3 regions of the Streptomyces sp. NPDC057271 genome follow, and region 3 is predicted to be linked to each of the others. Evidence: riboswitches for the same ligand, from Rfam matches in the RefSeq annotation. Region 3 holds a riboswitch; each other region holds the start of a gene.
The links. Region 3 has a riboswitch for cyclic di-AMP ahead of ACFUJR_RS29515 (M23 family metallopeptidase). Riboswitches for the same ligand answer to the same signal wherever they lie in the genome.

Region 1: linked by a shared signal. The riboswitch ahead of ACFUJR_RS35240 (M23 family metallopeptidase) and the one ahead of ACFUJR_RS29515 (M23 family metallopeptidase) in region 3 are both predicted to bind cyclic di-AMP.
Region 2: linked by a shared signal. The riboswitch ahead of ACFUJR_RS17960 (transglycosylase family protein) and the one ahead of ACFUJR_RS29515 (M23 family metallopeptidase) in region 3 are both predicted to bind cyclic di-AMP.

Annotation. Positions count from the first base shown of each region.
Region 1 is NZ_JBHUYJ010000131.1:7,245-17,560, reverse strand. It holds gene ACFUJR_RS35275 (rhodanese-like domain-containing protein) at 1-343, shown strand, start outside; tRNA gene ACFUJR_RS35270 (tRNA-Met) at 419-492, shown strand; gene ACFUJR_RS35265 (MerR family transcriptional regulator) at 607-1,347, shown strand; gene ACFUJR_RS35260 (hypothetical protein) at 1,435-1,827, shown strand; gene ACFUJR_RS35255 (PLP-dependent cysteine synthase family protein) at 1,924-2,964, shown strand; gene ACFUJR_RS35250 (MFS transporter) at 2,961-4,205, shown strand; gene ACFUJR_RS35245 (PP2C family protein-serine/threonine phosphatase) at 4,452-5,597, shown strand; cyclic di-AMP (ydaO/yuaA leader) riboswitch at 5,810-5,957, shown strand; gene ACFUJR_RS35240 (M23 family metallopeptidase) at 5,969-7,054, shown strand; gene ACFUJR_RS35235 (PrsW family intramembrane metalloprotease) at 7,154-8,470, opposite strand; gene trmB (tRNA (guanosine(46)-N7)-methyltransferase TrmB) at 8,569-9,288, opposite strand; gene lhgO (L-2-hydroxyglutarate oxidase) at 9,575-10,316, opposite strand, start outside.
Region 2 is NZ_JBHUYJ010000034.1:48,247-58,562, forward strand. It holds gene ACFUJR_RS17925 (YfhO family protein) at 1-781, opposite strand, end outside; gene ACFUJR_RS17930 (glycosyltransferase family 2 protein) at 907-1,893, shown strand; gene ACFUJR_RS17935 (SurA N-terminal domain-containing protein) at 1,989-2,633, shown strand; gene ACFUJR_RS17940 (nucleoside triphosphate pyrophosphohydrolase) at 2,664-3,674, shown strand; gene ACFUJR_RS17945 (globin domain-containing protein) at 3,675-4,880, opposite strand; gene ACFUJR_RS17950 (cytochrome P450) at 4,980-6,257, shown strand; gene ACFUJR_RS17955 (transglycosylase family protein) at 6,437-7,414, shown strand; cyclic di-AMP (ydaO/yuaA leader) riboswitch at 7,629-7,848, shown strand; gene ACFUJR_RS17960 (transglycosylase family protein) at 7,852-8,547, shown strand; gene eno (phosphopyruvate hydratase) at 8,896-10,182, shown strand; gene ACFUJR_RS17970 (septum formation initiator family protein) at 10,281-10,316, shown strand, end outside.
Region 3 is NZ_JBHUYJ010000085.1:15,336-25,651, reverse strand. It holds gene ACFUJR_RS29530 (DNA topoisomerase (ATP-hydrolyzing) subunit A) at 1-1,525, opposite strand, end outside; gene ACFUJR_RS29525 (M16 family metallopeptidase) at 1,750-3,111, shown strand; gene ACFUJR_RS29520 (M16 family metallopeptidase) at 3,138-4,505, shown strand; cyclic di-AMP (ydaO/yuaA leader) riboswitch at 4,718-4,884, shown strand; gene ACFUJR_RS29515 (M23 family metallopeptidase) at 4,897-5,682, shown strand; gene ACFUJR_RS29510 (GntR family transcriptional regulator) at 5,853-6,536, shown strand; gene ACFUJR_RS29505 (HPr family phosphocarrier protein) at 6,741-7,022, opposite strand; gene ACFUJR_RS29500 (GNAT family N-acetyltransferase) at 7,200-10,316, shown strand, end outside.

The DNA.
Region 1 (10,316 bases), on a different contig from region 3:
CGACCCGGGCTTCGTGGTCGTCGACTCCCGCTCCACCGCCTCCTGGGACCAGGGCCACGTCCCCGGCGCAGTCCACCTGCCGACCGCGCTCGTCCCCGAGCAGGCCGAGCAGCTGCTCGACCGGTCCGTCCCGGTGGTCACGTACTGCTGGGGTCCCGGCTGCAACGGCGCCACGCGCGCCGCGCTCGCCCTGGCGCAGCTGGGCTACCAGGTGAAGGAGATGCTCGGCGGTTTCGAGTACTGGGTCCGCGAGGGCTTCCCGTACGAGACGTGGGAGGGCCCCGGGAAGAAGGACGCGGACCCGCTGACCGCCCCGGTCGACGCCGAGGAATGCGGCTGCTGAGACCGCCGCCGGGAAGGCTGCCGGGAAAAGCGATTAGGGGATCGGCGCACCATGCCGTAAGGTCATATTCACCGACGCGGGGTGGAGCAGCTCGGTAGCTCGCTGGGCTCATAACCCAGAGGTCGCAGGTTCAAATCCTGTCCCCGCTACTCAGTAGCAACGAAGGCCCGGGTCCAGTCACTGGATCCGGGCCTTCGTCGTCTCCGGGCGACGCGCGAGCCGCCCTTGACCTTTACGTAACGTCAAGATCTAGCGTCTCCCCCATGGAGTGGTCGATCCAGGAGATCGCCAAGAAGGCCGGCACCACCAGCCGCACTCTCCGGCACTACGGAGAGCGCGGACTGCTGGAGCCGAGCCGGATCGGCGCCAACGGTTACCGGTACTACGACCAGGCGGCGCTCGTGCGGCTGCAGCGCATCCTGCTGCTGCGCGAGCTCGGGCTCTCCCTGCCCGCGATCGCCGAGGTCCTGGAGGGACAGCGGGATGCGCCCGCCGCCCTCCGCACCCATCTGCTGCTTCTCGAACAGGAGCGGGATCGGATCGGGCGGCAGATCGAGGCGGTGCGGACCACTCTCCACAAGACGGAGAACGGAGAAGAACTCATGGCGGAAGAAGTGTTCGACGGATTCGATCACACGCGGTACGAGGAGGAGGTCACCGAGCGCTGGGGCCGCGACGCGTACGAGAAGGGCGACCGCTGGTGGCGCTCGCTCGGCGCCGCGGAGAAGCGGGCGTTCAGGGACGAGCAGGCCGGCATCGCCCGTGACTTCGGGAAGGCGGCCCGGGACGGCCTCGCCGCCGACAGCGACGAGGTCCAGGCGATCGCGCGGCGCCACGTCGCATGGCTGTCGATCACCACGACGCCGACGAAGGAGTACGTGATCGGCCTCGGCCAGATGTACGTCGACGATCCGCGCTTCGGCGGGAACTACGACAAGCACGGCGAGGGCACCGTCCTCCTCGTCCGTGACGCGATGACGGTCTACGCGGAGCGCAACCTCTAAGGGCGGACCGCCCGAAGTAAACGGTGTCCGAAAGCGGGCACGCCTCTTTGCGGCCGCGCGCTGCCGCATCGTAACGTCACGCGCACCATGCGTGACGAGACAGTGATCGACGTACGACGGCGGGCGCCCGCCGTCCTCGTCCTGTTCGCTCTTCTCGCCCTGCTCATGAGCGTCTGCCACGGCTCGCACGGCCATCACCTGCCGACCAGCTCCGTCGCGACGGCGACCGCGGCCGCCCCCGCCCCCGCCGACGCACTGCCGCACGGCTGCGGACGGTCCGGGGAGAGGGGGTCCTTCGACGTCCATCTGCCCGCCCAGACGGTGCCGCAGCCCGCGGCGCCCGACGCGGGCGGAGCCGTACTCCTCGCAGCCGACGAGGCCTTCCCCGCCGATCCGCACGGGCACCGCGCCCGCGACCGGGCGGGTCCCGGCCCCGGGCCGGGCCGGCTGCTGATCGTCCTCGGAGTGAACCGGAACTGAGCCGGTCGTTCGACACGACCTGGCCCCCTTCCGGCGTACCACTTCGAGGACGTACTTCTGATGACCGATCTGCTGTCCGGCACACCGCTGCCCGGCATGCCCCGGCCCGGCACACCGCTGCCTGGCGCCTCCCTCTCCGTCGCCGCGCAGACCGTCGGCAACACGCCCGTGCTGTGGATGGACGACGGCTACTGGGCCAAGCTCGAAGGCTTCAACTTCGGCGGCATCAAGGACCGCGCCGCCCTCCACATGGTCGGACAGGCCCGCCGCCGCGGAGAGCTGCGGCCCGGCGCGCCCGTCGTCGAGTCGTCCTCCGGCACGCTCGGCCTCGGGCTCGCGCTGGCCGGCGTGCTCCACGGCCATCCCGTCCACGTCGTCACCGATCCCGGTCTCGAACCGATCGTCGAGCGGATGCTCGTCGCCCACGGCGCCACGGTCCACGTCGTGCCGGAGCCGAGTCCGCGCGGCGGCTGGCAGCAGGCGCGGATGGACCGGGTGACGGACCTGCTGGCCGGCCTCGACGGGGCGTGGTGGCCCGACCAGTACGGCAACCCCGACAACCCCGAGGCGTACGGCGGACTCGCGGCCGAGCTCTCCGCGCAGCTCGACCGGATCGACGTCCTGGTCTGCGCGGTGGGTACCGGCGGGCACTCCGCCGGGATCTCCCGCGCGCTGAGGGCCACGTCCAGCCCCGCCCTGGAGCTGGTCGGCGTCGACAGCGTCCACTCCACCGTCTTCGGCCTCCCGGCGGGCGAGCGGCTGATGCGCGGGCTCGGCTCCTCCATCCACCCCGGCAACGTCGACCACGCCGCCTTCGACGAGATCCACTGGGTCGGCCCGGCGGACGCGGTCCGGGCCGCCCGGCGCCTGGCCTCGCGCCAGTTCGCCACGGGCGGCTGGAGCGTGGGCGCGGTCGCGCTCGTCGCCGGGTGGCTGGCCCGCACCCGGCCGCGGGGCACACGGATCGCGGCCGTCTTCCCGGACGGGCCGCAGCGGTACTTCGACACGGTCTTCAGCGACGAGTACTGCGCGGCGCACGGACTGCTCGACGCCCCGGCGCGCGAGGAGCCGGCGGTGTACGAGGGCGCTGCCCGGGTCGACGGCTGGACCCGCCGGGTCCTGGAGCGGGCCCGATGAGCGCCCAGGTCTCGGCTCCCGCCAAGGGCGGGATCTGGCGGCGGAGCCGCACCTTCGAGCCGGCGGTACGGCTGCTCTTCCTCAACCAGCTGACCATCAACCTCGGCTTCTACATGCTGATGCCGTACCTCGCCGCCCATCTCTCGGACGGGCTGGGGATGGCGGCCTGGGCCGTGGGACTCGTCCTCGGCGTACGGAACCTCTCCCAGCAGGGCATGTTCCTGGTCGGCGGGGCCCTCGCCGACCGGCTCGGCTTCAAGCCGCTGATCGTCGCGGGCTGTGCGCTGCGGACGGCGGGGTTCGGGGCGCTCGCGTTCGCCCAGTCCCTTCCGGTGCTGATCGCCGCCTCGGTGGCGACGGGCCTGGCGGGGGCGCTGTTCAACCCGGCCGTGCGTGCCTACCTCGCGGCGGAGGCGGGGGAGCGGCGCGTGGAGGCCTTCGCGCTCTTCAACACGTACTACCAGGCGGGCATCCTGCTCGGGCCGCTGGTGGGCGTGGCGCTGACAGGGCTGTCGTTCCGGCTGACGTGCGTGGTGGCGGCGGTGCTGTTCGCCGTACTGACGCTGGTGCAGCTGCGGCACCTGCCGGTACGGGGGAGGGAAGCGGCGCAGGCGGGGGCCGGCGAGGGGGCGGTGGCGGCCGGGGAACGGGGCCAGTTCCGTACGGTGCTGACCAACCGGACCTTCTGGCTCTTCTCGCTCGCGATGACCGGCTCGTACGTCCTGTCCTTCCAGGTCTATCTGGCGCTGCCGCTCGCGGCGGACGGCACGGCGGCGACGACCGCGCTCTTCGTCGTCTCCGCGCTCGTGGCGCTCGCCGGCCAGCTGCGGATCACGGCCTGGTGCGGGCGGCGGCTGAGCCGCGAGCGGTGTCTGGTCCTCGGCCTGGTGCTGATGGGCGCCGCGTTCCTGCTGCCGCCCGCGGTACCCGGGATCGGGGGCCTGCTGCTGTGCGCGGCGGTCCTCGCGGTGGCGAACGCGGTGCTGTACCCGTACGAGATGGACACGGTCGTCGCGCTCTCGGGGGGACGGTGGGTGGCCACGCACTACGGGCTCTACAACACCGTCTGCGGGATCGGGATCACGCTCGGGAACCTGGGGACGGGCGCGCTGCTCGACCTGACCGGGTGGTCGGCGACGCCGTGGCTGGTGCTGTGCGCGGTCGGGCTGGCGTGCGCGGGCGCGGTGGGGGCGCTCGGGCGGGGCGGGCGGCTGAGCGCGGGCGCGCGGGTGGGGAGTTGAGGTAACCCACTTGGCCGAGCGGAGGTCGCCGCACGGCGCGGCGCCCGGCACCCTGGGGAGGGCGCGGTACCGTCCGTCGCCGTGCACGGACCGGGCAGGAGACCACAGGTGGGGCAGGGGCAGGGGAACGGGACCAACGGAAAAGGGACAGGGACAGGGACCGGGAACGGACACGGGCTCGGGACCGGGAACGGAACCGCGAAGGGGTCAGGGAACGGGAATGGGCCCGGGAACGGGAACGGGCCAGTGAATGGGCCCGGGAACGGGAACGGGCGTCGGCGGGCCGAGCGGACTCGCCGGTTCCTCCGCGCCCTGCCCCCGCTGCTGATCCTCGGCGGTGTCGTCTTCGACCTCTCCACCCCGCCCGCCTACACGGCCGCCCCGATCTTCTCGGCCGCGCCGCTCCTCGCCGCCCCGTTCTTCTCCATGCTCACGACGCTGCTCACGGGCATCGCCGCGGTCCTCGCCGGAGTCGGGCTGCACCTCTACAACGGCACCGTCGGCGAAGTCCCCTCCCTCACGGAGACGCTGACCGTCGTCACCGTCTCCGCCCTCGCCCTGCTGGTGAACCGGGTCGTGCTGCGCAGCGGCGAGCGGCTCGCCTCGGCGCGGGTGATCGCGGAGACCGCGCAGAAGGCCGTCCTGCCGACGCCCGCCGACCGGATCGGCGGGCTCCAGGTCGCGGCCCGGTACGAGGCGGCGCAGGCGGACGCGTTCATCGGCGGCGACCTGTTCGCCGTCCAGGACACGCCGTTCGGGGTACGGCTCGTGGTCGGCGACGTCCGGGGCAAGGGCCTCGACGCCGTCGAGGCGGTCGCCGTCGTGATCGGGGCGTTCCGGGAGGCGGCCGAGCAGGAGGCCACCCTGGAGGGAGTCGCCCAGCGACTGGAGCGGGCGCTGGCGCGGGAGGGCAGGCGCCGGTCCAGCCTCGACGCCTTCGAGGGGTTCACCACCGCCGTCCTGGCCGAGATCCCGCGCGGGAACGGGCGCGTACGGATGGTGAACCGCGGCCATCCCGAGCCGCTGCTGCTGTACGCGGACGGCGGCCTGACCTACCTCGAACCGACCGAGCCCGCGCTGCCGCTGGGCATGGGCGAGCTGGGCGCCTGGCCGGACCGGGCCGACGAGGCCCCCTACCCGCCGGGTGCCACGCTGCTTCTCTACACCGACGGGCTCTCCGAGGCGCGCGATGCCTCGGGGGCCTTCTACGATCCGGCCGAGCGGCTCGCCGGACGGATCTTCCCGGGGCCGGACGAACTGCTCGACGCGCTGGTCGACGACGTCCGCCGGTACACGGGCGGAGGCTCCACGGACGACATGGCGCTGCTCGCGGTGAGCCGGCCCGCGGCGGGGCAGCCGGAGCGGCGCAGGACGATGCCCGTGGTTCCGTGACCATCCGTAGTGACGAGGTACCGCTGAGATAACAATTGACGAACCGTCAGTTCCGGGGTCCCGTCAATGGTCCGTACTGAAGCGGGATCAAATCGGGCTGTAGCAGCTCAATCTCGCTAATGATCAACGGCAACAGCTTGGAATCCGGCCCTCGTGTCTATTAACGTTCGATAACGCAGCGCGGTCGTCCCAGTCGTCGCCAGAGACGGCGCCGTGCGCACGCGCCGAATCCTGAAAGGGAACCGGGGAACCACCACTTGGGGTGAATCGGACACCGTCGCATCCGTGCGACACCGCCCGTAGGAGACCTTCCTGCTCCGAACCCGTCAGCTAACCCGGTAGGCGAGAAGGAAGGAAAGGAGTACGCCTCCGTGGCGTCCAACACCCCTGCTCCCGAGGGTCTCTCTGACGGGTTCGACGCGTTCGGCGCCCCGGGCGCCGCCGGGACGGACGACGACGCGACCACGTGGGGGGAGTGGAACCCCACCGAGGACTCCCTCCGCCAGCAGGCCCGTTCGGGCGGCCGTCACCGTGTCGTGAAGCAGCGCTCCGGCTTCGCCCGCTCCTCCACCGTCCTCGGCGTCGGTGTCATCGCGGCCGTCGGCGCGGGCGGCATGGCGACCGCCAAGGACAAGCCCCCGGTCTCGATATCCCTTCCCGACCTCAACCTGCCGGACGCCTCCGAGCTGCCCGGTGTCGGCGAGCTCATCTCGGGTGAGGACCAGGCGGACTCCGGGACGAACAACCCGCAGCCGCTCACGGCCACTCTCGCCCTTCCGGCGGACAGCGCCGAGAAGACCGCGGGCTCCCCCGCCGCCTCGGCGGCGGACGCCGGTGAGGCGCTGCGCGCCCGCATCATGCAGCAGGCCGAGCAGCAGCAGGCCTCCGCAGACGCCGACAAGAAGGCCGCGGCGGAGAAGGCGGCGGCGGATCAGGCCGCGGCCGAGGCGGCGGCGAAGGCGGAAGCGGCGGAGAAGGCCGCGGCCGAGGAGAGGCGGAAGGCCGAGGAGGCCGCCGCGGCGAAGGCCGAGGCGGAGCGCCTGGCGAAGCTCGCCGCGAGCTACGCGCTGCCCACGTCCTCGTACACCCTCACCTCGACGTACGGCCAGTCCGGCTCCATGTGGTCCTCCGGCTACCACACCGGCCTCGACTTCGCGGCGCCCACCGGCACCCCGGTCAAGGCGGTGCACGGCGGCACGATCACGTCGGCGGGCTGGTCCGGCTCGTACGGCTACCGCATCGTCCTGGAGCTGGAGGACGGTACGGAGGTCTGGTACGCGCACCTGTCCTCGATGACGGCGAGCGTCGGCCAGACCGTGGGCACCGGCGAAACCATCGGCCGCGTCGGCGCGACCGGCAACGTGACCGGCCCGCACCTGCACCTGGAGGTCCACACCCCGGGCGGCGCGGGTGTCGACCCGGCGGCCTGGCTGGCGGGCAAGGGCATCTCGGTCTGACCCCGGGCCTCCCCACGGCTTCGGCGGTCCTGGCGACTCCCCCCGACGTCAGGGCTGCCGGAACGCCCCGGGCCCGGCCCGATCTGCGCCGGCTCCGCCTTAGCTCCGGTACGGGTTGTAGCCGCTGTAGTCGAGGTACTGCGGCGGCGCCCACACCCGGCCCGTCGCCCGCGCCGCGTAGGTCAGGGCGGGAGAGGCGACCGCCTTGCGCTGCCAGAGGTGGTGGAGCAGCTCCTGCTCGCGCGCGCTGAACTCCGGCCCGGCCGCGCCGCGCTGGGCGCGATGACGCAGGAACGCGAGGGTCGTCGCGAACGCCTCGTACTCCCCGACCGCCGCCGCGGCCGGCTTGCCGTACGTCCGGCGGGCGAAGTCACGGGCCACGGAGCGGGCCCGCATCGAGGAGAGCGCGAGCGGTTCGGCGGGCGAGAGCCACCCGGCCGCCGCGTAGGCAGGGAGCTGCCCGGATATCGTGCGCAGCTCGCGCTGCCTGCTCCATATCGCGAGCCAGGTGAGCAGGCCGAGCGTGGGCACCATGAACATGCCGTAGACCAGGATGAAGCCCAGCGGCCCGAGGAGCGTCGCCGAGCCGTTCCACAGGGCGTGCATGCCCATGGCGAGGACCAGCCCCGCGAGCGGCAGCAGGATCCGGCGCAGCCGCAGGAACCTGCTCCGGGAGGTGGCGAGGGCGGCGAAGGCGAAGCCGAGGCCGGTGAAGACGGTGAAGAGCGGATGCGCGAACGGCGACATCACGACCCGTACGAAGAACGTGCCCGCGGTCGTGGCGCCGAGGCCGCCGGAGCCGATGTCCTGGTCCTCGCCGAAGGCGTTGCCGAGATAGAGGATGTTCTCGGTGAAGGCGAAGCCGGTGGCGGTGAAGCCGGCGACCACCACGCCGTCGACGAGGCCGGTGAAGTGCCGTCTGCGGAAGAGGAAGATCAGCAGGATCGCCGCCGCCTTGGCGCTCTCCTCGACGACCGGCGCGACGACCGTGGCGCCGAGGGACTCGGCGGAGGCGGGGTCGGCCGTGGCGGTCGCGATCCAGCGGACCGCGAAGGAGTTGGCGAGGATCGCGACGAGCGTCGCGGCGAAGGCACCCCAGACGAAGGCGAAGATCAGGTTGCGCCAGGGGCCCGGCTCCACCCGGTCCAGCCAGCGGAACGCGGCCAGCAGCAGCGGAACGGGCAGGACGGCCAGCGCGAGCCCGACGAGGAAGCCCTCCGTCCCGGTCTGCTCCCGCACGATGGCCAGGATCACCAGGGCGCAGAGCGCGAGCACGGTGATCACGGCGACCGCCCGGACCACCCTGCTGCGCCAGAAGGCGCGACGAGGCCTGTAGCGCCACTGGGCGCGGTCCGGGACGGCCGGGAAGTCCGGCTCTTCGGTGTCCCGTGTGGGGACGGGGACGCGGTTCGACACGTCAGCGACCCTAACCAGCGGGACCGACACTCGCGACGGGGTTCTCCGTCTTCGGCCGCTTCCTGTGGAAAAGTGCCGCTCCGTCTTGTGGAGCGCCGTTACGTCCTGTGGAAAAGCAGGTCGTGCACGACATGGCCCTTGTCCAGGCCCTGCCCCTCGAAGCGGGTGAGCGGGCGGAAGGCCGGACGGGGCGCGTAGCCGCCGTCCGGCTGGGTGTTCTCGAAGTCGGGGTGGGCGGAGAGCACCTCGAGCATCTGCTCGGCGTACTCCTCCCAGTCCGTCGCGCAGTGCAGGACCGCGCCGGGCCTCATCCGCGTCGCGAGCAGCGTGAGGAACTCGGGCTGGATCAGCCGCCGCTTGTGGTGGCGCTTCTTGGGCCACGGGTCCGGGAAGTAGACACGGCAGCCGTCGAGGGCGTCGGCGGCGAGCATCTCGCGGAGCAGGATGATCGCGTCGCCGTTGGCGACCCGGACGTTCTCCATGCCGCCCCGGTCGGCGAGACCGAGGAGGTTGCCCTGGCCGGGGGTGTGGACGTCCACGGCGAGGATGCCGGTTCCGGGGTCGGCGGCCGCCATCTTCGCCGTCGCCTCGCCCATGCCGAAGCCGATCTCCAGGACGACGGGGAGGCCGCCGAACATGTCGTTCAGGTCCAGGATCCGCTTGCCGTCGATGTCGAGACCCCAGTCGGGCCAGCGCTTGAGCATCGCCTCGGCCTGACCGGCGGTGACGCGGCTGCGGCGGGGCTGGAAGCTGCGGATCCGCCGTTCGTGGTGGGACCCGGCGGGATCGGGCAGGGGCCCTTCCCCGGCGGCGAACATCCGGCTGCCCCGCCGGGCGACGACGGGCTCGGTACGGGTGGCGGGGGTTTCACGGGTCTCAGACACAATGCGCCCAATTCTACGTGGCCCCCGTGCGGCCCCCCCCGTTCCTCCGGGACGAGGCGTCCCGGCGCTCGGCAGGCGGCCCCCGGGTGACCGCCCGGCCCGCCCGTGCGGGCGACGCGTCCGGCCCACGCGTCTGGCCCGGGGGTGCGGGCCCCGTGACCGTCCGGCCCGCACGTCCGGCCCACGCATCCGGCCCGCCCGTCCGGCCCGCCCGTGCGGGCTACAGCAGGGCCAGGGCCCGGCGGGCCACCTCGCGGCCGATCGGCAGGGACGCCGTCGCCGCGGGCGACGGCGCGTTCAGGACGTGGACCGTCCGCGGCGCCTCGCGGATCAGGAAGTCGTCCACCAGCGTCCCGTCCCGCAGCACCGCCTGCGCCCGCACCCCCGCCGGAGCCCGGTGCAGATCCGTTTCCTCCACCGAAGGGAGCAGCCGGCGCACCGCCTCCGTGAAGGCCCGCTTCGACAGCGACCTGCGCAGCTCACCCGCTCCGTACCGCCAGTGGTCCCGCGCGATCTGCCACGACCCCGGCCACGCCAGCGTCCCCGCCAGGTCACCGGGCCGTACGACCGACCAGTCGTATCCCTCCCGGGCGAGCGCCGGCACCGCGTTGGGCCCCACGTGCACACCGCCGTCGACACCGCGGGTCAGATGCACCCCGAGGAAGGGGAAGGCAGGATCGGGGACCGGATAGACCAGGCCGCGGATCAGCGAGGGGTCCGCCAGCTCGTAGTACTCGCCCCGGAAGGGCACGATCCGCATGCCCGGCTCGTCGCCGGCGAGCAGCGCCACCCGGTCGCAGTGCAGCCCCGCGCAGTTCACCAGGACCCGGCCGCGCACGACCGTCCCGGCCGCCGTGCGGACGGCGACGCCCCAGGGCCGCCGGTCGACGGCGGTGACCTCGGAGCCGTACAGGATCCGGGCGCCGGAGGCGTCGGCGAGCTGGGCCGCCACCGCCCCGTAG
Region 2 (10,316 bases), on a different contig from region 3:
AGCCCGGGTACGCGTGTGTGGAGCCGAGGAACACCGGCACGAGGACCGGTGCGGCGAGCCCGATCCCGAGCAGCACGGTCGCCGTCCCCCGTACCACCACGCGGACGCGCAGCTCGCGCGCCGCCGCCAGCCGGACCAGGAGCACGAGCGCGGCCCCGATGGTCGCCATGTACGCGGTGTAGAAGTTGCCCACCCAGCAGAGTGCGACGACCAGCGGACCGAGCAGTGGCCGGCGGCCCTGCCGTGCCCACTCGCCGACCAGGACCAGCAGCGGGAAGGCGATGAGACCGTCGAGCCACATCGGGTTGTACGTGGCCTCGATGACCGACCAGCCGCACAGCCCGTACGACGCGCCCAGCACCGCCGCCGCCCACCAGGGGCCGGGCCGCAGCCGCAGCAGCGTCACGGTCGTGGCGGCCGAGGCGGCCGCCATCTTCAGGAGCGTGACGGCGTAGACCGCGAACTCGATCTCGTCGCGCGGGAAGAGCGCCACGAGGAGGGCGAACGGGCTGCCCAGGTAGGTCCCGAGGTCGGGCAGGAAGCTGGTGCCCCAGCCGGACTGCCAGTTGAGGAGCAGCCCGCCGTCCCCCCGCCCGTGCAGCAGGTCCCACAGGTGGGCGTGGTACGGGACGAACTGGTTGGCCAGGTCGTTGACGCTCCGGTGCTCCGGACCGAAGGGGAAGGTGCGGGCGACCGCGTCTCCCGCGCAGACGGCGAGGACGGTGAGGAGCGAGGCGAGGCCGGCGGACCGGCCCCCGGCCGGTCTGGTCTGAGCAGGCATGATGGTGTGAATATGCCATTACGGAACACGAAATGGTGATCGGGCCGGGCCAGTTCACCGAATGGTCGTCTGGCGGTCATGTTTCGAATCGGCCGGAGACATCCACGTGGGCTGTCGTGTCCTTCGTGCTGCTCTCGATCGTGGTCCCGTGTTTCAACGAAGAGGAGATCATCGGTCGCTTCCACGACCATGTGACCGCAGAATTCTCCGCTTTCGACGGAGAATTCGAGCTGGTCTACGTGGACGACGGAAGCCATGACCGGACTCTCCCTCTCCTGGAGGAGATCGCCGCCTCCGACCCCCGCGCCCGTTACGTCTCCTTCAGCCGGAACTTCGGCAAGGAGGCCGCGATGCTGGCCGGCCTCCAGCACGCGGAGGGCGACGCGGTCGTCATCATGGACGCCGACCTCCAGCATCCGCCGGAGCTCGTGCACCGCATGGTGGCCCTGCACCGCGAGGGGTACGACCAGGTCATCGCGCGGCGCACCCGCAAGGGCGACCGGGTCACCCGCACCATGACCGCGCGCCTCTACTACCGGGCGATCAACCGGCTGGTGGACGTCGAGCTGGTGGACGGCGTCGGCGACTTCCGGCTGCTCTCGCGCCGTACCGTCGACGCGATCCTCGGACTCACCGAGTACAACCGCTTCTCCAAGGGTCTTTTCGCCTGGGTCGGATTCCGCACCACGACATTCGAGTACGAGAATGCGGTGCGTGAGCAGGGCCGCTCGAAATGGACCTTCGGAAAGCTGCTCAACTACGGGCTCGACGGGCTGCTCTCCTTCAAAAACAAGCCGCTGCGGGCCGCCGTCTACCTGGGGATGATCCTGGTCTCGGTGGCGCTCGCGTACGCGGCCTGGATCGTCGGGGACGCGCTGGTGAACGGCGTGGACACCCCCGGATACGTCACGCTGCTCGTCATCGTCACGGCGCTCGCCGGCGTCCAGATGGTGATGCTCGGTCTCGTCGGCGAGTACGTCGGACGCATCTACTACGAGGTGAAGCGGCGGCCGCACTTCCTGGTGAAGGCCACGAACGCCGATCTTCCGCGGCCCGGGACCGACACCAGCCGAACCGTTCCGTCGTTGGTCGAGACAGTCACGACGAAGTAGTGGCCGCGAAGTAGTGGCCCCGGCTCCGGTGACTGCCTAACATCGATCACCGCAAGGTCGTTCTACGGACGCACGACCCACGCCGGGAGGCTCCTTTGCACCGCCGCACTGCGCTCTCCGTCTCCGCCGCGCTCCTCGCCGCGGCCCCGTTGCTCACCGCCTGCGGCGGTGAGGCCCACCCGGGGGCGGCGGCCGTCGTCGGCGGCGAACGGATCGAGGTGTCCAGCCTCCAGGCGCAGGTGGAGGACGTACGGGCCGCGCAGCAGGCATCACCGCAGGCGGAGCAGCTGATCGAGGCGACCGGCGATCTCAGCCGTGAGAAGCTCAATGTGATGATCTTCGACCGGGTGGTGGACCGGGTCGCCGAGGACAACGGCATCACGGCCTCGCGCGCCGAGATCCAGCAGGCCAGGGACGAGTTCACGCAGCAGAGCGGCGGCGCGGAGCAGCTCGCCGCGACGCTGCTCCAGCAGCAGGGCGTCGCCCCCGACCAGATCGACGGGGTCGTCCGCCGCACCGTCCTGATGAACAAGATCGCCGCCAAGCTGGGCGTCGAGAACACCCCCGAGGGCCAGAAGAAGCTCACGGAGGTCTTCACCGCCGCGTCCAAGGACCTCGGCATCGACGTGAACCCGCGCTTCGGCACGTGGGACGACGCCAAGATCCAGCTCGGCACCTTCTCGGCCCCCTGGCTGCGCCCGATCACCCAGGACCCGGCCACCGCCGAAGCGGGTGCGTAGTCCGTTCCCCCGGCCACGTAAGGTCGAAGGGTGAACGCTGAATCACCCCTCGACCCCGGGCGTGTCGTCCTGCTCACCACCAGCCACCGTGTCGCCCCCGGACTGCTGTCCTGGTCCGCGTGGCAGGCGCTGCACGGCGCGGACCGGGTGCTGTGCGCCGACGAGCACCACCCGCAGCTGCCGTACCTCCGGGAGGCCGGGGTCGCCGTCGAGCACGCCCGCCCTGCCGCGCAGGACCTCGTCGACGCGTGCGCCGGGGGACGGACCGTCGTCGTCCTGCCCTCCGGCGAGGGCGACCAGGCGCTCACCGACGGGCTCGCCCGGCTGGCCGGCTCGGGTCGCGTCGCGATGCCCGATCTGGAGCTGCTGCCCGGCTCGTACGACCTGCCCGGCGCCCGTCTCCTCGACCTGGTGCAGGTCATGGACCGGATCAGGCGCGAGTGCCCCTGGTCCTCGCGCCAGACCCACAAGGGGCTCGCCAAGTACGGCATCGAGGAGGCGTACGAACTCGTCGAGGCGATCGAGGAGGGCGACCGCGCCGAGCTGCGCGAGGAGCTCGGGGACGTCCTGCTCCAGGTCGTCTTCCACGCCCGGATCGCGGAGGAGGACGAGGAGGAGCCGTTCTCCGTGGACGATGTCGCCGGGACGATCGTGGAGAAGCTGATCCACCGCCACCCGCACGTCTTCGGCGACGCCAAGGCCGAGACGCCGGAGGAGGTCAAGGCGCACTGGCTGCGCACCAAGGCGATCGAGAAGCAGCGCGACTCGGTCACCGAAGGGGTGCCGCTCGGTCAGCCCGGCCTCGTGCTCGCCGCCAAGCTGGCGGGCCGGGTGCGGACGGCCGGCCTGGACGTGGAGCTGCCGAAGGGCGAGGGGATCGGCTACGAGCTGCTCGGCCTCGCGGCACGGGCCGAGGCGGCCGGAGTCGACCCGGAGGCAGCGCTGCGCGCCGCCGCCCGCGTCTACCGCGACACGATCCTCGCGGCGGAGAGCGCGACGAAGAAGGACTCCGGGACCACGGCGGACCCGACGGGGGCCTGATCAGGGGTGGTGCGGAGACCGGGCCGCCGGGTCGTGCCAGGGGACTTCCGGCGGGTCGATGAACCACTCCGCCGTGCCGGCCGGGCGGCCGCGTAAGCCGGCCACCGCCGGCAGGCGGTCGTGGTGGACACGGGCGGCGCCCAGGTGGTCCAGGACCGGGAGCGCCTCGGCGAGGAAGCCGGGCGGACCGGCCAGATACACGTCGTGCGCCCGCCAGTTGCCGCGGGTGTACAGCGCGTGGAGCAGGCGCTCGGTCGCCTGGTCGCGGGGGTGGCGGGGCGCGGAGGTGATGTACGTGACGCGCAGCCCGGGTATCCGTTCCCGCAGGCGCTCGGCGTCCTCCCTCCCGTACAGGTACTCCTTCGCGCGCGCGACGAGGAAGAGCCGGGCCTCGACGCCCCGCGGCCCTTCCGCCACCTCTTCGAGGAGCGCCTTGACGGGAGCCCAGCCGGTCCCGGCGGCGATGTAGCTGCGCGGGTCGCCCGGGGCGGTCCGCGCGGTCAGCGCGCCGCCGGGCGCGCTCAGCCGCAGCGACTCGCCCTCCCGCGTCTCGTCGACGAGCGCCGTGCTCATCGCACCGCCCGGGATGCGGCTGACGTGCAGGTCCACCGTCCCGTCCGGGCGAACGGCGTTGGCCAGGGAATACGTGCGCCACACCCGGGGGACCCGCAGCGAGCTGACGCCGACGTACTGTCCGGGCAGGTGGGCGAAGGGCGTACGCGGCTTGAGGGTCAGGACCGCCAGGTCCTCGCCGAGCCGCTGGTGGCGGACGACGACGGCGTCCCACCAGGCCGGCTGCCCGTCCGCCGCGGCCTCGTCCGCGCCCCGCATCATGAGTTCGGCGACGTACCCGTACGCCTCGGTCCACGCCTTCTCGGCCTCGATGGTCCACGCGGCCCCGGCGGCGTGCGCGAACGCGGCGCCGAGGCTGGACCCGACGGCGGCGTAGAGCGCGGGCGTGGCCATGAACTTGCGGTGGTCGCGTCCCAGATGGGCGAGGTACGCCGGCAGCTCGGGGTCCTCCAGGCGGGTCACGACATGGGTGAGCGCGGCGAAGAGCCGGTCGCGCTGGGCCCGCATGTCCTCGGGGAAGAGCTCGCGGACGCCCGGGTTGTGCCAGAAGAGATGGGAGTAGAAGAAGGTGACGGCGTGTTCGGCCCGCCTCTCGACGACCGCGAACGTACTTCGTAGCAACTGGGCATCCACGCGAGAGAATCTAGGCCACGCGTCTTCACAGGACGATCACATCCTGGACGATCGCGGGCCCGGAGGCCGGTGTGGCGGTGACCTTGTACCGTCTCAGGGGTGAGCACGACCCCCGCCGACCAGCCCGCCGAGCCCCCGGCCCGGACCCCCGCTCCCGAGCTCTTCACCTGGGAGTTCGCGACCGATCCGTACCCCGCCTACGCCTGGCTGCGCGAGCACGCGCCCGTGCACCGGGCGAAACTGCCCAGCGGGGTCGAGGCCTGGCTGGTGACGCGGTACGCCGACGCCCGGCAGGCCCTCGCCGACCAGCGGTTGTCGAAGAACCCGGCGCACCACGACGAGCCCGCGCACGCCAAGGGGAAGACGGGGATCCCGGGGGAGCGCAAGGCCGAGCTGATGACACATCTGCTCAACATCGACCCACCCGACCACACCCGGCTGCGCCGGCTGGTCTCCAAGGCGTTCACCCCGCGCCGGGTCGCCGAGTTCGCTCCCCGGGTCCAGGAGCTCACGGACCGGCTGATCGACGCCTTCGCGGCGAAGGGCGAGGCCGACCTCATCCACGAGTTCGCCTTCCCGCTGCCCATCTACGCGATCTGCGACCTGCTCGGCGTGCCGCCCGAGGACCAGGACGACTTCCGGGACTGGGCCGGGATGATGATCCGGCACGGCGGAGGGCCGCGCGGCGGGGTGGCGCGGTCGGTCAAGAAGATGCGCGGGTATCTGGCGGAGCTGATCCACCGCAAGCGGCTCGACCCCGGCGACGACCTGATCTCCGGGCTCATCAAGGCCTCCGACCACGGCGAGCACCTCACCGAGAACGAGGCCGCCGCGATGGCCTTCATCCTGCTCTTCGCCGGCTTCGAGACGACGGTCAACCTGGTGGGCAACGGGGTCTACGCCCTGCTGCGCGACCCCGGTCAGCGCGAGCGCCTCCAGGCCTCGCTCGCGGCGGGGGAGAGGGGACTCCTGGAGACCGGAGTCGAGGAGCTCCTGCGCTACGACGGGCCGGTGGAGCTGGCGACCTGGAGGTACGCCATGGAGCCGCTGACGATCGGCGGACAGGAGATCCCGGCGGGCGACCCGGTCCTCGTCGTGCTCGCCGCCGCCGACCGCGACCCGGCGCGCTTCGAGGAGCCGGACACGCTCGATCTGTCCCGGCGCGACAACCAGCACCTCGGCTACGGGCACGGCATCCACTACTGCATCGGCGCCCCGCTCGCCCGACTCGAAGGGCAGATCGCGCTCGCGACGCTGCTGACTCGCCTGCCGGATCTGCGACTTGCCGTGGATCCGGCCGATCTGCGGTGGCGCGGAGGGCTCATCATGCGCGGATTGCGCACGCTTCCGGTCGAGTTCTCCCCTTTGGGTTACTGACGGACCGTCAATACTGTGACTTTCGCGTGATCTCCGCTGCATCGACTTGTTACTGACGTTCGAATGCGGCTACGTTCACCGTCACCTCAGCAGTCACGCGAAAGGCCCTCCGCATGCGCTCCGGGAACGGACGACACCGCAGACCCCGCCAGGCCCCCGCCATCGTTGTCGCCGCAGGCGTGACGGGATCGGCTCTGGCGCTTCCCCTCCTCGGTGCGGGCTCGGCGTCCGCCGCCGACGCCGCCACCTGGGACCGGGTCGCCGAGTGCGAGTCGGGCGGCCTGTGGAGCGCCCACTTCGGCAACGGGCTCTACGGCGGGCTCCAGTTCACCCAGGAGAGCTGGGAGCGGCACGGCGGCCTCGACTACGCGACCAGTGCGGACCTCGCCAGCCGCGCCCAGCAGATCGTGGTGGCGGAGAAGGCGTTCGCCGCGGGTGACACGCAGTGGGCCACCTGCGCCCCGATCGCCGGGCTGACGAAGGACGGCGCGAAGCCGGACGTCGACCCGGGTCCGGCCGTGAAGCCGGCGGAGCCCACGGGTCCCCTTCCGGAGTCGAACCGGACCGCGGGCCTGCCGGCCGGCTCTGGGACGACGTCGCCGGAGGCCGGCACCTCCGAGAGCGCCACGCCGGATTACGGGACGGAGGAAGGGGGCGGCGAGTCGTCCACCGCGCCCGAGGCGTCCACCGCGCCCGAGGCGTCCGCCACGCCCGAGACGTCCACCACCCCCACCGCGCCGACCACGCCGACGACCCCGGGCACGGGGAAGCACCGCGGTGACGCGGCTCCGGAAGAATCGGTCAATCCGGGCGAGAGTGGCGAAAAGGGCCGCCATGCCCTGCCGACTGACACCCCGGCACCCGACGCGGGTGCCGAGGCGGACCCGGTGGAGCAGGGCGGTGAGGGCGACCAAGGCAACAAGGACGCTTCGGGCAGTCTGGACAACACGACCGCCCAGGACATCTCCGGCGCCATCGGTGAATACACCGTCAAGCCGGGCGACAACCTCTCCGTGATCGCCCAGCAGAACGAACTCCCGGGCGGCTGGGGCGCCCTCTATGACGCCAACCGCTCCACGGTGGGTGCCGATCCGGACCTGATCGTCCCTGGCCAGAGCCTTGACCTCGGCCTCGGTTCGACCGCGGAACAGGGGTAGTTCGGGGTTGTATGTCCGGTTCTGCGCCAGTGAGACATGGGTCTCTTTGTCTCAACTGGCGCGTCCCGTCCGCAAACTCTGCTTCCGTCACCTCTCACCTGCGTAAACACCCTTCGTCCCGTGACGGGTAGGGGTGATATGTCCGACCTGGGCCTCTTTGAACTTCCCCCGGGTCTGTGTCTACGGTCAGGACCGCTCGCCACCGCGGGCCCCGTCGACCGAAACGCCGAATCCTGCCGTCGGCCGATGGGAACAGTCGTCGCGTCAGCGCCGTAGGCAGGAGCGGGGGACCCAAGGTAAGTGCCGACCCCGGCCGTTGAGACAGACGGCCGACGGACCGGCTTGGGGTGAAGCCGCGCGCAAGGTCGCGCGGCCGGGCAACTCACATGGCCCGAACCCGACAGCTCACCTCGCAGGCGTCGGTGAGGAGAAGTCCCATGCTGTTTTCCGTCAAGGGCAAACACCGTCGTCCCTCCAGGGCCGCCCGCGCCGTCGCCCTCGCCGGTGTCGCCGGTGTCGCCGTCGCCGCCCCGCTGATGACCGCCGGGTCCGCCTCGGCCGCCACGGCCTCCGAGTGGGACACCGTCGCCCAGTGCGAGTCCGGTGGCAACTGGTCCATCAACACCGGCAACGGCTACTACGGCGGCCTGCAGTTCTCCGCCTCCACCTGGGCCGCCTACGGTGGCACCGCCTACGCCGCGACCGCCGACCAGGCCTCGAAGTCGCAGCAGATCACCATCGCCGAGAAGGTCCTCGCCGGTCAGGGCAAGGGTGCCTGGCCGAGCTGCGGCGTCGGCCTCTCCAGCGCCGCCTACACCGGTGGCGCCGCCGAGAGCACTCCGGCCAAGCCGGCCGCCCCGAAGCAGGAGCGCCAGGCCGAGCAGCCGACGACCCGCAGCGAGACCCGGACCGCCCCGAAGAAGGCCGAGTCCAAGAAGACCGTCACCACCCCGACCGGCAAGAAGGTCGAGAAGGGTGACGGCGAGTACAAGGTCGTCGCCGGCGACACGCTGAGCACCATCGCCGCCGCCCACGACGTCGAGGGCGGCTGGGCGAAGCTCTTCGAGCTCAACAAGGACGTCGTCGAGGACGCCGACCTGATCTACCCGGGCCAGCAGCTTCACCTGAAGTGAGCCCCGCGGCTCGCGTGAGTCCGGCGGCTCACGCGGGTCCGGCGGCTCACGCGGGTCCGACGACCCTCCCGCGGTGACCACCCCGGTGCGGAGCGGTTTCCCCCGTGCGCTCCGGACCGGGGTTCCGTGTTCCGGGGAGCCCGGGGCGGGGCCCGGGGCGGCCCCACGGGGTTACTGGCGAGTAGTTCTGGGGGGCTTTGGCCGTAGATGCGTGCCCTTGGGTCCTTTTTCGTCCCAGGGGGCGGGCGCCCGGCGGGCGGGAGCCCCGGAGCCGGTTAGGCTCTTGTCGCAAGGCCAAAGCGACCCTGCACCGCAAGCGTCAAATCTAGCGTCCCATCCCAGAAGGAGATGCTCGTGCCGTCCATCGACGTCGTCGTAGCCCGGGAAATCCTGGACTCCCGAGGCAACCCCACGGTCGAGGTCGAGGTCGGCCTCGACGACGGCAGCACCGGCCGTGCTGCCGTTCCGTCCGGTGCCTCCACCGGTGCGTTCGAGGCCATTGAGCTCCGTGACGGAGACAAGAACCGCTACCAGGGCAAGGGCGTCGAGAAGGCCGTCCTCGCCGTGATCGAGCAGATCGGCCCGGAGCTCGTCGGCTACGACGCCACCGAGCAGCGCCTCATCGACCAGGCCATGTTCGACCTGGACGCCACGGACAACAAGGCCTCCCTCGGCGCCAACGCCATCCTCGGCGTCTCCCTCGCCGTCGCGCACGCCGCGTCCGAGGCCTCCGACCTCCCGCTCTTCCGCTACCTCGGCGGCCCGAACGCGCACCTGCTGCCCGTTCCGATGATGAACATCCTGAACGGCGGCTCGCACGCCGACTCCAACGTGGACATCCAGGAGTTCATGATCGCGCCGATCGGCGCGGAGTCCTTCTCCGAGGCCCTGCGCTGGGGCACCGAGGTCTACCACACCCTCAAGTCCGTCCTGAAGACCAAGGGCCTGTCCACCGGCCTCGGCGACGAGGGCGGCTTCGCCCCCAACCTGGACTCCAACCGCGAGGCGCTCGACCTCATCCTGGAGGCCATCAAGCAGGCCGGCTACGTCCCGGGCAAGGACATCGCGCTGGCGCTCGACGTCGCCGCGTCCGAGTTCTACAAGGACGGCTCGTACGAGTTCGAGGGCAAGTCCCGCTCGGCCGCCGAGATGACCGACTACTACGAGGAGCTCGTCTCCGCGTACCCGCTGGTCTCCATCGAGGACCCGCTGTTCGAGGACGACTGGGCCGGCTGGAAGGTCCTCACCGACAAGCTGGGCACCAAGGTCCAGATCGTCGGTGACGACCTCTTCGTCACCAACCCGGAGCGCCTGGCCCGCGGCATCGAGGACGGCGCCGCCAACGCGCTGCTCGTCAAGGTCAACCAGATCGGTTCGCTGACCGAGACCCTGGACGCCGTCGAGATGGCCCAGCGCAACGGCTTCAAGTGCATGATGTCCCACCGCTCCGGCGAGACCGAGGACGTCACCATCGCCGACCTCGCCGTCGCCACCAACTGCGGCCAGATCAAGACCGGCGCCCCGGCCCGCTCCGAGCGCGTCGCCAAGTACAACCAGCTCCTGCGCATCGAGGAGATCCTCGACGACGCGGCCGTCTACGCCGGTCGCAGCGCCTTCCCGCGCTTCAAGGGCTGATCCCCGAGAACCCTCGGTTACGTACGTCCCCGCACCCGGTCCCGTACCGTGTGCGGGGACGCACTCGTTACGGGACGACACAGGGGAGGCGACAGGAGATGGCCGCGAAGGACCGGGACCGGTTCTCGACCGCG
Region 3 (10,316 bases):
CGGCGATCGGCGCGCCCGCCGACTCCAGCAGGACCGTACGCCGGTCGGTACCGAACTTCTTCGCCACCGCGGCCAGTTCGCCCGAGACCAGCTTGCGCAGTTCGCTGTCGGAGTCGAGGATCCCGGTCAGCTCGTCGATCTCGCCGTTGAGCCGGTCGCGCTCGGTCTCCAGCTCGATCCGGTCGAACTTGGTGAGCCGGCGCAGCGGGGTGTCCAGGATGTACTGCGTCTGGACCTCGCTCAGCGAGAAGCGCTCGACGAGGCGCTCCTTGGCCTGCGCGGAGTTCTCGCTGGAGCGGATGAGACGGATGACCTCGTCGATGTCGAGCAGCGCGACGAGCAGGCCCTCGACCAGGTGCAGCCGGTCGCGCTTCTTGCCCCGGCGGAACTCGGAGCGCCGGCGCACCACGTCGAAGCGGTGGTCGAGATAGACCTCGAGGAGCTCCTTGAGGCCCAGCGTGAGCGGCTGGCCGTCGACCAGCGCCACGTTGTTGATACCGAAGGACTCCTCCATCGGCGTCAGCTTGTAGAGCTGCTCCAGGACCGCCTCCGGCACGAAGCCGTTCTTGACCTCGATGACCAGGCGCAGACCGTGGTTGCGGTCGGTGAGGTCCTTGACGTCCGCGATGCCCTGCAGCTTCTTGGAGCCGACCAGGTCCTTGATCTTGGAGATGACCTTCTCGGGGCCGACCGTGAAGGGCAGCTCGGTGACGACGATGCCCTTGCGACGGGCCGTCACGCTCTCCACCGTCGCCGTGGCGCGGATCTTGAACGTGCCGCGGCCGTTCTCGTACGCGTCCTTGATGCCCGACAGGCCGACGATCCGGCCGCCGGTGGGCAGGTCGGGGCCGGGGACGAAGCGCATCAGCGCCTCGAGGTCCGCGTTCGGGTACCGGATCAGGTGCCGGGCGGCGGCGATGACCTCGCCCAGGTTGTGCGGGGGCATGTTGGTCGCCATACCGACCGCGATGCCGGACGCGCCGTTGACCAGCAGGTTCGGATACGCGGCGGGGAGCGCGACCGGCTCCTGCTCCTGGCCGTCGTAGTTCGGCGAGAAGTCGACGGTGTCCTCGTCGATCGACTCGGTCATCATGAGCGCCGCCGCGGCCATCCTGGACTCGGTGTACCGCATGGCGGCCGGCGGGTCGTCGTTGCCCAGCGAGCCGAAGTTGCCGTGGCCGTCGACCAGCGGGAGGCGCATGGAGAACGGCTGGGCCATGCGCACCATCGCGTCGTAGATCGACGCGTCGCCGTGCGGGTGCAGCTTGCCCATGACCTCGCCGACGACGCGGGCGCACTTCACGTAGCCACGGTCGGGGCGCAGGCCCATCTCGTTCATCTGGTACACGATGCGGCGCTGGACGGGCTTCATGCCGTCGCGGGCGTCCGGCAGCGCGCGGGAGTAGATCACCGAGTACGCGTACTCGAGGAAGGAGCCCTGCATCTCGTCGACGACGTCGATATCGAGGATCCTCTCCTCGAACGCGTCGTCCGGCGGCGGTGTCTTCGTGCTGCGGCGGGCCATCGCGGCTGCGGCTCCTTCACCAACAAGGTTGATCTGACGCGGACCATTGTGGACCGTCCCACCGACAACGCCGACCGCGACCCGGGTACGGGCCGCCGTCAGCCGTCGGCGACGCCCGCGCGACCCGGAAGAGGGACGCCCGGAACCTGCGGGAACTTCGCCAGGTGTCAGTGCGCTTGCATAGGGTGGCAGGACTTTTCCATATCGCGATCGAAGGGACGTACATGCCCATGGGTCACACGGCCACGGCAGAGGCCGGCTCCGGCGGCCTGACAGCGACCGAGCACCGGCTGGCCAACGGCCTGCGCGTGGTGCTCTCCGAGGACCACCTGACCCCGGTCGCCGCGGTGTGCCTCTGGTACGACGTCGGTTCCCGCCACGAGGTCGCGGGTCGCACCGGCCTCGCCCACCTCTTCGAGCACCTGATGTTCCAGGGCTCGAAGCAGGTCCACGGCAACGGCCACTTCGAGCTGGTGCAGGGCGCGGGCGGTTCGCTCAACGGCACGACCAGCTTCGAGCGCACCAACTACTTCGAGACCATGCCCACGCACCAGCTGGAGCTCGCGCTCTGGCTGGAGGCGGACCGCATGGGCTCGCTGCTCGCCGCCCTGGACGACGAGTCCATGGAGAACCAGCGGGACGTCGTCAAGAACGAGCGCCGGCAGCGGTACGACAACGTGCCGTACGGCACGGCCTTCGAGAAGCTGACCGCGCTGGCCTACCCCGAGGGCCACCCCTACCACCACACGCCGATCGGCTCCATGGCCGACCTCGACGCGGCGACGCTGGACGACGCGCGGGCCTTCTTCCGTACGTACTACGCGCCGAACAACGCGGTGCTCTCGGTCGTCGGCGACATCGACCCGGCACAGACCCTGGCCTGGATCGAGAAGTACTTCGGTTCCATCCCGTCCCACGACGGCAAGCTGCCTCCGCGCGACGGCACGCTCCCCGAGGTCCTCGGGGAGCAGCTGCGCGAGGTCGTCGAGGAGGAGGTCCCGGCCCGCGCGCTGATGGCCGCCTACCGGCTTCCGCACGACGGCTCGCGCGAGTGCGACGCCGCCGACCTCGCCCTGACGGTCCTCGGCGGCGGCGAGTCGTCCCGGCTCCACAACCGTCTGGTCCGCCGCGACCGTACGGCCGTGGCCGCCGGCTTCGGTCTCCTCCGCCTGGCCGGCGCGCCCTCGCTCGGCTGGCTGGACGTCAAGACGTCCGGCGGGGTCGAGGTTCCCGAGATCGAGGCCGCCGTCGACGAGGAGCTGGCCCGGTTCGCCGCCGAGGGCCCGACGCCCGAGGAGATGGAGCGCGCGCAGGCCCAGCTGGAGCGCGAGTGGCTGGACCGCCTCGGCACGGTCGCGGGCCGCGCCGACGAACTCTGCCGCTACGCGGTGCTGTTCGGCGACCCGCAGCTCGCGCTGACCGCCGTCAACCGGGTCCTCGACGTCACTGCCGAGGAGGTGCGGGCCGTCGCCGCGGCCCGGCTGCGCCCGGACAACCGCGCGGTGCTGGTCTACGAGCCGGTCGGCACCGAACAGAACGACGCCGAGCTGGGCGACAGCGACGAGGAAGAGGGAGCGGACCAGTGACCGACGCTGCCGCGTCTTTGACGAGCATGACGTTCCACCCGCAGCCGGAGCCGGGCACCGCCAGGCCCTGGGCCTTCCCGGCCCCGGACCGTGGAGCGCTGGACAACGGCCTGACGGTGCTGCGCTGCCACCGCCCAGGTCAGCAGGTCGTCGCCGTCGAGATCTTCCTCGACGCACCTCTGGAGGCCGAGCCCGCGGGGCTCGACGGTGTCGCCACGATCATGGCCCGCGCGCTCTCCGAGGGCACGGACCAGCACACCGCCGAGGAGTTCGCGGCCGAGCTGGAGCGCTGCGGCGCCACGCTCGACGCGCACGCCGACCACCCGGGCGTACGGGTCTCCCTGGAGGTCCCCGTCTCCCGGCTGCCCAAGGCGCTCGGGCTGCTCTCCGAGGCCCTGATCGCGCCGGCGTTCCTCGAGACCGAGGTCGAGCGCCTGGTGCGCAACCGGCTCGACGAGATCCCGCACGAGGCGGCCAATCCGGCCCGCAGGGCGGCCAAGCAGCTCTCCAAGGAGCTCTTCCCGGCCGACTCGCGTATGTCCCGGCCGCGCCAGGGCACCGAGGAGACGGTGGAGACGATCGACGCCGCCGCCGTCCGCGCCTTCTTCGACGCGCACGTCCGGCCCTCCACGGCCACGGCCGTGATCGTCGGCGACCTGACCGACGTGGACCTGGACAAGGTGCTCGCCGAGACGCTGGGCGCCTGGACGGGGAACACCGCCGCGTCCCGCCCGGTCCCGCCGATCACGGCCGACGACACCGGCCGTGTGGTCATCGTCGACCGCCCGGGTGCCGTCCAGACCCAGCTGCTGATCGGCCGGGTCGGCGCCGACCGTCACGACCGCGTATGGCCGGCCCAGGTCCTCGGCACGTACTGCCTCGGCGGCACCCTCACCTCCCGCCTGGACCGTGTCCTGCGCGAGGAGAAGGGCTACACCTACGGTGTCCGCGCCTTCGGCCAGGTGCTGCGCTCCGACGGCCAGGGCAACGGCGCCTCGATGCTCGCCATCAGCGGCTCCGTCGACACCCCCAACACCGGCCCGGCACTTGACGACCTGTGGAAGGTGCTGCGCACCCTCGCCGCGGAGGGTCTGACGGACGCCGAGCGCGACGTGGCCGTGCAGAACCTGGTGGGCGTGGCGCCGCTCAAGTACGAGACGGCCGCCTCGGTCGCCGGCACCCTCGCCGACCAGGTCGAGCAGCACCTTCCGGACGATTTCCAGGCGCAGTTGTACGCGCGTCTCGCCGAGACCGGCACGGTGGAGGCGACGGCCGCGGTCGTCAACGCCTTCCCGGTGGACCGTCTCGTCACCGTGCTCGTGGGTGACGCGTCGGAGATCGAGGAGCCGGTGCGCGCCCTCGGCATCGGCGAAGTGACCGTGGTGACGGGCTGATCGAGTCGTCAGGCCGCCGTGTCCGGCGGCCCCGGAGGACCCCGACGTCACGGTACGTCGGGGTCCTCCCCTTTGTCCGTATTGCTGCAGGCGGTGGCTGTATGGCCTGTGGCATGTCTTACAAACAGGCGTGTCTGTTTGGTGATTGAAAGACGGTCCGCTTAGCGTCGGTCCGGCTGTTCGCCAGTTGCACGCGCCGCACCCGCGGCATCGGACAGTCATCGCCGAGTCCCCGTCAGGCGCGAGCCTGGGGAGCCGGGGACCCACGCGAAGTCCCTGGGGTGAATCGGACGCCTTCGCACCTGTGCGGAGGGGCCCGTAGGAGACCTTCCTGCTCCGAACCCGTCAGCTAACCCGGTAGGCGAGAAGGAAGGAAAGGAACAGCCCCTACATGGCGTTCACCCGTGCCACCGGGAAGCATCGTGGTCCGAGCCGTCTGGCGCGCCGCAGCGCCGGCTTCGCAGGCGTCGCGACCCTCGCCACCACCGGCGTCATTGGAACCCTCGCCTCCCCGGCACTCGCCGTCGACGCGGACGCGGCCCCCTCCGTCGAGGACACCGGGCTGACCCAGATCATCGCCGCCGACTCGCTCGCCGACACCATCGACGCCCAGGCCGCCGCCCAGGAGCGCGAGGCCATCGAGGCGGAGGCGAAGCGCAAAGAGGAGGCCCGTGCGAAGGCCGAGGCGAAGCGCAAGGCCGAGGCCCGCGCCAAGGAGATCCGCGAGGCCAAGGAGCGCGCCGCCCGTGAGGCCGAGCGCAAGCGCCTGAACTCCTTCCAGCTTCCCGTGGCCGGTTCGTACGTCAGCACCGGCTACAAGACCGGCGGTGCGCTCTGGTCCTCCGGCAGCCACTCCGGCGTCGACTTCCACGCCGCCTCCGGCAGCAAGGTCGTCTCCGTCGGCTCCGGCACCGTCGTCGAGGCGGGCTGGGGCGGTGCGTACGGCAACAACGTCGTCATCCGGATGCACGACGGCACGTACACCCAGTACGGTCACCTCTCGGCCATCAGTGTCGGGGTCGGCCAGTCCGTCACCCCGGGCCAGCAGATAGGCATCTCGGGCTCGACCGGCAACTCCACCGGTCCGCACCTCCACTTCGAGGCCCGTACGACCGCCGAGTACGGCTCCGACATCAACCCGATCGCGTACCTCCGCGCCCGCGGTGTGAACGTCTGACCGTTCGAGTCTTTCCCGGATTCTCAGAAAAGCCCCGGCTCGTACCGAGCCGGGGCTTTTCGCTGACCAAAAACCTATCCATGGATCCTGGGGAGCCTTCGGAAACAATGCCCTGCTGCAATAGAGTCGCCGGAGAACCGGTTTCGCGCGGATCAAGGCGGAGGTCGAACATGCGCATTCCCGCGCACTCTGTATGCACGGCGATCCGGGACGACATCGTCACCGGGGTCTTCGAGCGCGGCAGCCGGCTGACCGAGGAGCAGCTCGCCCGCCGTTACGGAGTCTCCCGCGTCCCCGTCCGCGAGGCGCTGCGCACCCTGGAGTCCGAGGGTTTCGTGATCACCCGCCGCCACGCGGGCGCCCAAGTCGCCGAGCCCACCGAGCAGGAGGCGGCGGACCTGCTGGACGTACGGTCCCTGCTGGAGCCGCTCGGGGCCGCGCGCGCCGCGCAGCGCCGCACCGAGGCGCACCTCAAGGTGCTGCGAGGCCTGGTCAGGCTGGGGCAGGAGCGGGCCAGGCGGGGCCAGGCGGAGGATCTGCGCTCGCTCGGCGGCTGGTTCCACGAGACGCTGGCCCAGGCCTCGGGCAGTCCGGCGCTCACCGCGCTGCTCATCCAGCTACGGCACAAGATCGACTGGATGTACGCGATCGAACTCCCGGCTCAGCCGGTCGAGGCATGGGCCGAGCACGGGGCGATCGTGGACGCGGTGGCGCGCGGCGACGCCGAACGGGCCCGTGCGCTGACCGCGACGCACGCCGAACGGTCCCTGGTGCTGCACCGGCTGAAGCGCCCGGAGCGCGGGCGCGTGAGGGTTTCGCAACATGTCGTAAACACCGCGAGCGTCCGGAATTAACGAGCGGGCCGTATACAAAGGGCAGTAGATTTCGCGGGCCGGCTGCGTCCTGCCTGGAATGGCGCTCGGAAATGCGCTGTGCACGACGCACCGTGCATAATTCGCTGCCCGTAATGCGCCGCAAGGAATGTGCCCGCGGAATCGGGGGGACGAAAAAGCCGCGCCGCCGGTGCTCCGGCGTGCGCGGCTTCTTCGGAGATCGGGTCAGACGGTCTCGGGAAGCTCCTCGAGCCCCTCGGCAACCAGCTTCGCCAGGCGGTCGAGCGCGACCTCGGCGCCCTCGGCGTCCGAAGCGAGAACGATCTCCTCGCCGCCCTGCGCGCCCAGACCGAGCACCGCGAGCATCGACGCGGCGTTGACCGGGTTGCCATCGGCCTTGGCGATCGTCACGGGGACGCCGGAGGCCGTGGCGGCACGGACGAAGATGGAGGCGGGGCGGGCGTGCAGGCCCTCGGCCCAGCCGACGTTGACGCGGCGCTCAGCCATGGTGTTGCCCTTCAAGTCTCAAGCGGGTTGTCTAGACCAGTCTCTCACGGGCCGCGGGGTGCTCGTGGCCGACCTTCGGCCCGCGCGCGAAGGGCCGGTCGGTCCTCCTTACCTTGCATGGCGCACAGGTGCCGCGCGACCGGTGCCCGTGTCGGACCCCGGTCGTACGCTTGCCCCATGCAGAGCGCGTCGGAACAGCCGGGCCGACCGGCGGAGCCGGTACAGGCAGCACAGGCGGTACAGCCGGAGCACGCCTATCCCGACCACTGGGAAGCGGACGTGGTCCTCCGGGACGGCGGCACGGCGCGCATCCGGCCCATCACCGCAGACGATGCCGAACGGCTGGTCAGCTTCTACGAGCAGGTTTCCGACGAGTCGAAGTACTATCGCTTCTTCGCGCCGTACCCACGGCTCTCCGCCAAGGACGTGCACCGCTTCACCCACCACGACTTCGTCGACCGGGTGGGGCTCGCGGCGACGGTCGGCGGGGAGTTCATCGCCACCGTGCGGTACGACCGGATCGACGACCGCGGCATGCCCGCCTCCGCGCCTGCCGACGAGGCCGAGGTCGCCTTCCTGGTGCAGGACGCGCACCAGGGGAGGGGCGTGGCTTCCGCGCTGCTCGAACACATCGCGGCGGTGGCGCGCGAGCGCGACATCCGGCGGTTCGCGGCGGAGGTGCTGCCCGCGAACACCAAGATGATCAAGGTCTTCACCGACGCGGGATACACGCAGAAGCGGAGCTTCGAGGACGGTTCGGTACGGCTCCACCTCGACCTGGAGCCCACGGACCGCTCGCTCGCCGTGCAGCGCGCGCGGGAGCAGCGGGCAGAGGCGCGTTCCGTGCAGCGGCTCCTCACACCCGGCTCGGTCGCCGTCGTCGGCGCCGGACGCACACCGGGCGGCGTGGGCCGGGCGGTCCTGCGCAACCTCCTGGACGGCGGGTTCGGCGGACGGACGTACGCGGTGAACCGCGCGCTCCCCGAGGACACCGACACGCTCGCCGGAGTGCCGGCCTTCCGCTCCGTCGGGGACATCGGCGAGCCGGTGGACCTCGCGATCGTGGCCGTGCCCGCCGAACGCGTGCCGGAGGCGGTCGCCGACTGCGGGGAGCACGGGGTGCGGGGGCTCGTCGTGCTCTCGGCGGGCTACGCGGAGACGGGGACGGCGGAGGGCCGGGACCGGCAGCGGGAACTGGTGCGGCAGGCCCGCTCGTACGGGATGCGGATCATCGGGCCGAACGCCTTCGGGATCATCAACACCTCGCCCGGTGTGCGACTGAACGCCTCGCTCGCGCCGCAGGCGCCGACCGCCGGGCGCATCGGGCTCTTCACCCAGTCCGGCGCGATCGGGATCGCTCTCCTCGCCGGGCTGCACCGGCACGGCGCGGGCATCTCCTCCTTCATCTCGGCGGGCAACCGGGCGGACGTCTCCGGCAACGACTTCCTCCAGCACTGGTACGACGACCCGGAGACGGACGTCGTCCTGCTGTATCTGGAGTCCATCGGGAACCCCCGGAAGTTCACCCGGCTCGCCCGGCGCACGGCGGCGGTCAAGCCGGTCGTGGTGGTCAAGGGGGCGCGGCACAGCGGGAGCGCGCCGCCGGGGCACCGGGTGCCGGTCACCCGGATCCCGCACGCCACGGTCTCCGCGCTGCTCCGGCAGGCAGGGGTCATCCGCGTCGACACGGTGACCGAACTCGTCGACGCGGGGCTGCTCCTGGCGGGCCAGCCGCTGCCCGCCGGGCCGCGGGTGGCGATCCTCGGCAACTCCGAGTCGCTCGGGCTGCTGACGTATGACGCCTGTCTGACGGAGGGACTCCGTCCGCACCGTCCGCTGGACCTGACGACGGGCGCGAGCCCCGCGGACTTCCGCGCCGCGCTGACGGCTGCGCTCACGGACGACGCGTGCGACGCGGTCGTCGTGACCGCGATCCCGTGGGTCGGCGAGAACGGGGCCGTGGAGTCCGGGGACGGCGAGGTCCTCGCGGCGTACCTTCGTGAGGCGGTCGCCTCCGCCCCCTCCCCGGCGAAGCCCGTGGTCGTGGTCCACGTGGAGATGGGCGGCCTGGCGGAGGCACTCTCGGCGGCCACGAGCACACGCCCGCCGGCCCGCCGCCGGCTCGCCGAGCTCACGGGCCCGGGCGGTTCCCCGGCCCCGTCGGGCGCCCACCCGGCCGAGGCGCCCTCCGGTCGCGCACGCCCCGATGCAGTCGAGACGGGCCCGGGCACGGCCCCGAGCCCCACCGACCATGCCGCCGGCCGGCCGACGGCGCCGGACAGCGCCACGCCCGCCGACCGCAGCGGCGCGACGGCCCGCCGTTCGACGAACGCCCCCCTGGCTCCCGGTTCCGGACAGCCCGGCCCCGGACAGCCCGGCCCCGCGCAACCCGGCCCCATCTACTCGGGCGATCCCGGCCCCGCGCAGCCCGGTCCCGTACAGCCCGGCCCCGCCTACGCGGGCGATCCCGGCCCCGGACTCGGCGGTCCCGGCGCTGCCGCGGGCGACCCTCGCCCCGGCGGTCCCGGTGCTCTCGGCTCCGTCCCCGCCGGCTCGGGCGGCCCTGCCGGCGCGGGCGACGCTCCTTCCGGCGCCGCCGCCGGTGTGGTGCGGGGCGATGTCGCGGGTGGGTCGCTCGGTGGCGGGATTCCCGCCTATCCCGCCGCCGAGCGGGCCGTGCGGGCGCTGGCCGAGGCCGTGCGGTACGGGCAGTGGCGACGGCAGGCCGCCGAGCCCGGGCGGGTGCCCGAGTTCGAGGACATCGACGAGGGCGGGGCCGCCGCGCAGATCGAGCGCGTACTTGGGGAGGAGGGGGACGCCCGGGGCGCCACCCTCGACGCCGACGCGGCGCGCGAACTGCTCGGGCGGTACGGGATCGACGTACTGCCCACCCTTCCCGCGCCCACCCCCGACGACGCCGTCCTCGCCGCCGCCCGGCTCGGGTATCCCGTCGCCCTCAAGACGACCGCCCCCCACCTGCGCCACCGCCCCGACCTCGGGGGCGTACGGCTCGACCTGGCGGGCGAGGAACAACTCCGTACCGCGTACGCCGAATTGACCGAGGCGCTCGGCAAGCCCGCCGAGCTCCAGCCGGTCGTCCAGGCGATGGTGCCCCGCGGCGTCGACACCGTCGTCCGCTCGGCCATCGACCCGGCCGTCGGCGCCGTGCTCTCCTTCGGGCTCGCCGGAGCCGCCTCCGAGCTGCTCGGGGACATGTCCCACCGCCTCATCCCCGTCACCGACCGGGACGCCACCGCCATGGTCCGCTCCATCCGCACCGCCCCGCTCCTCTTC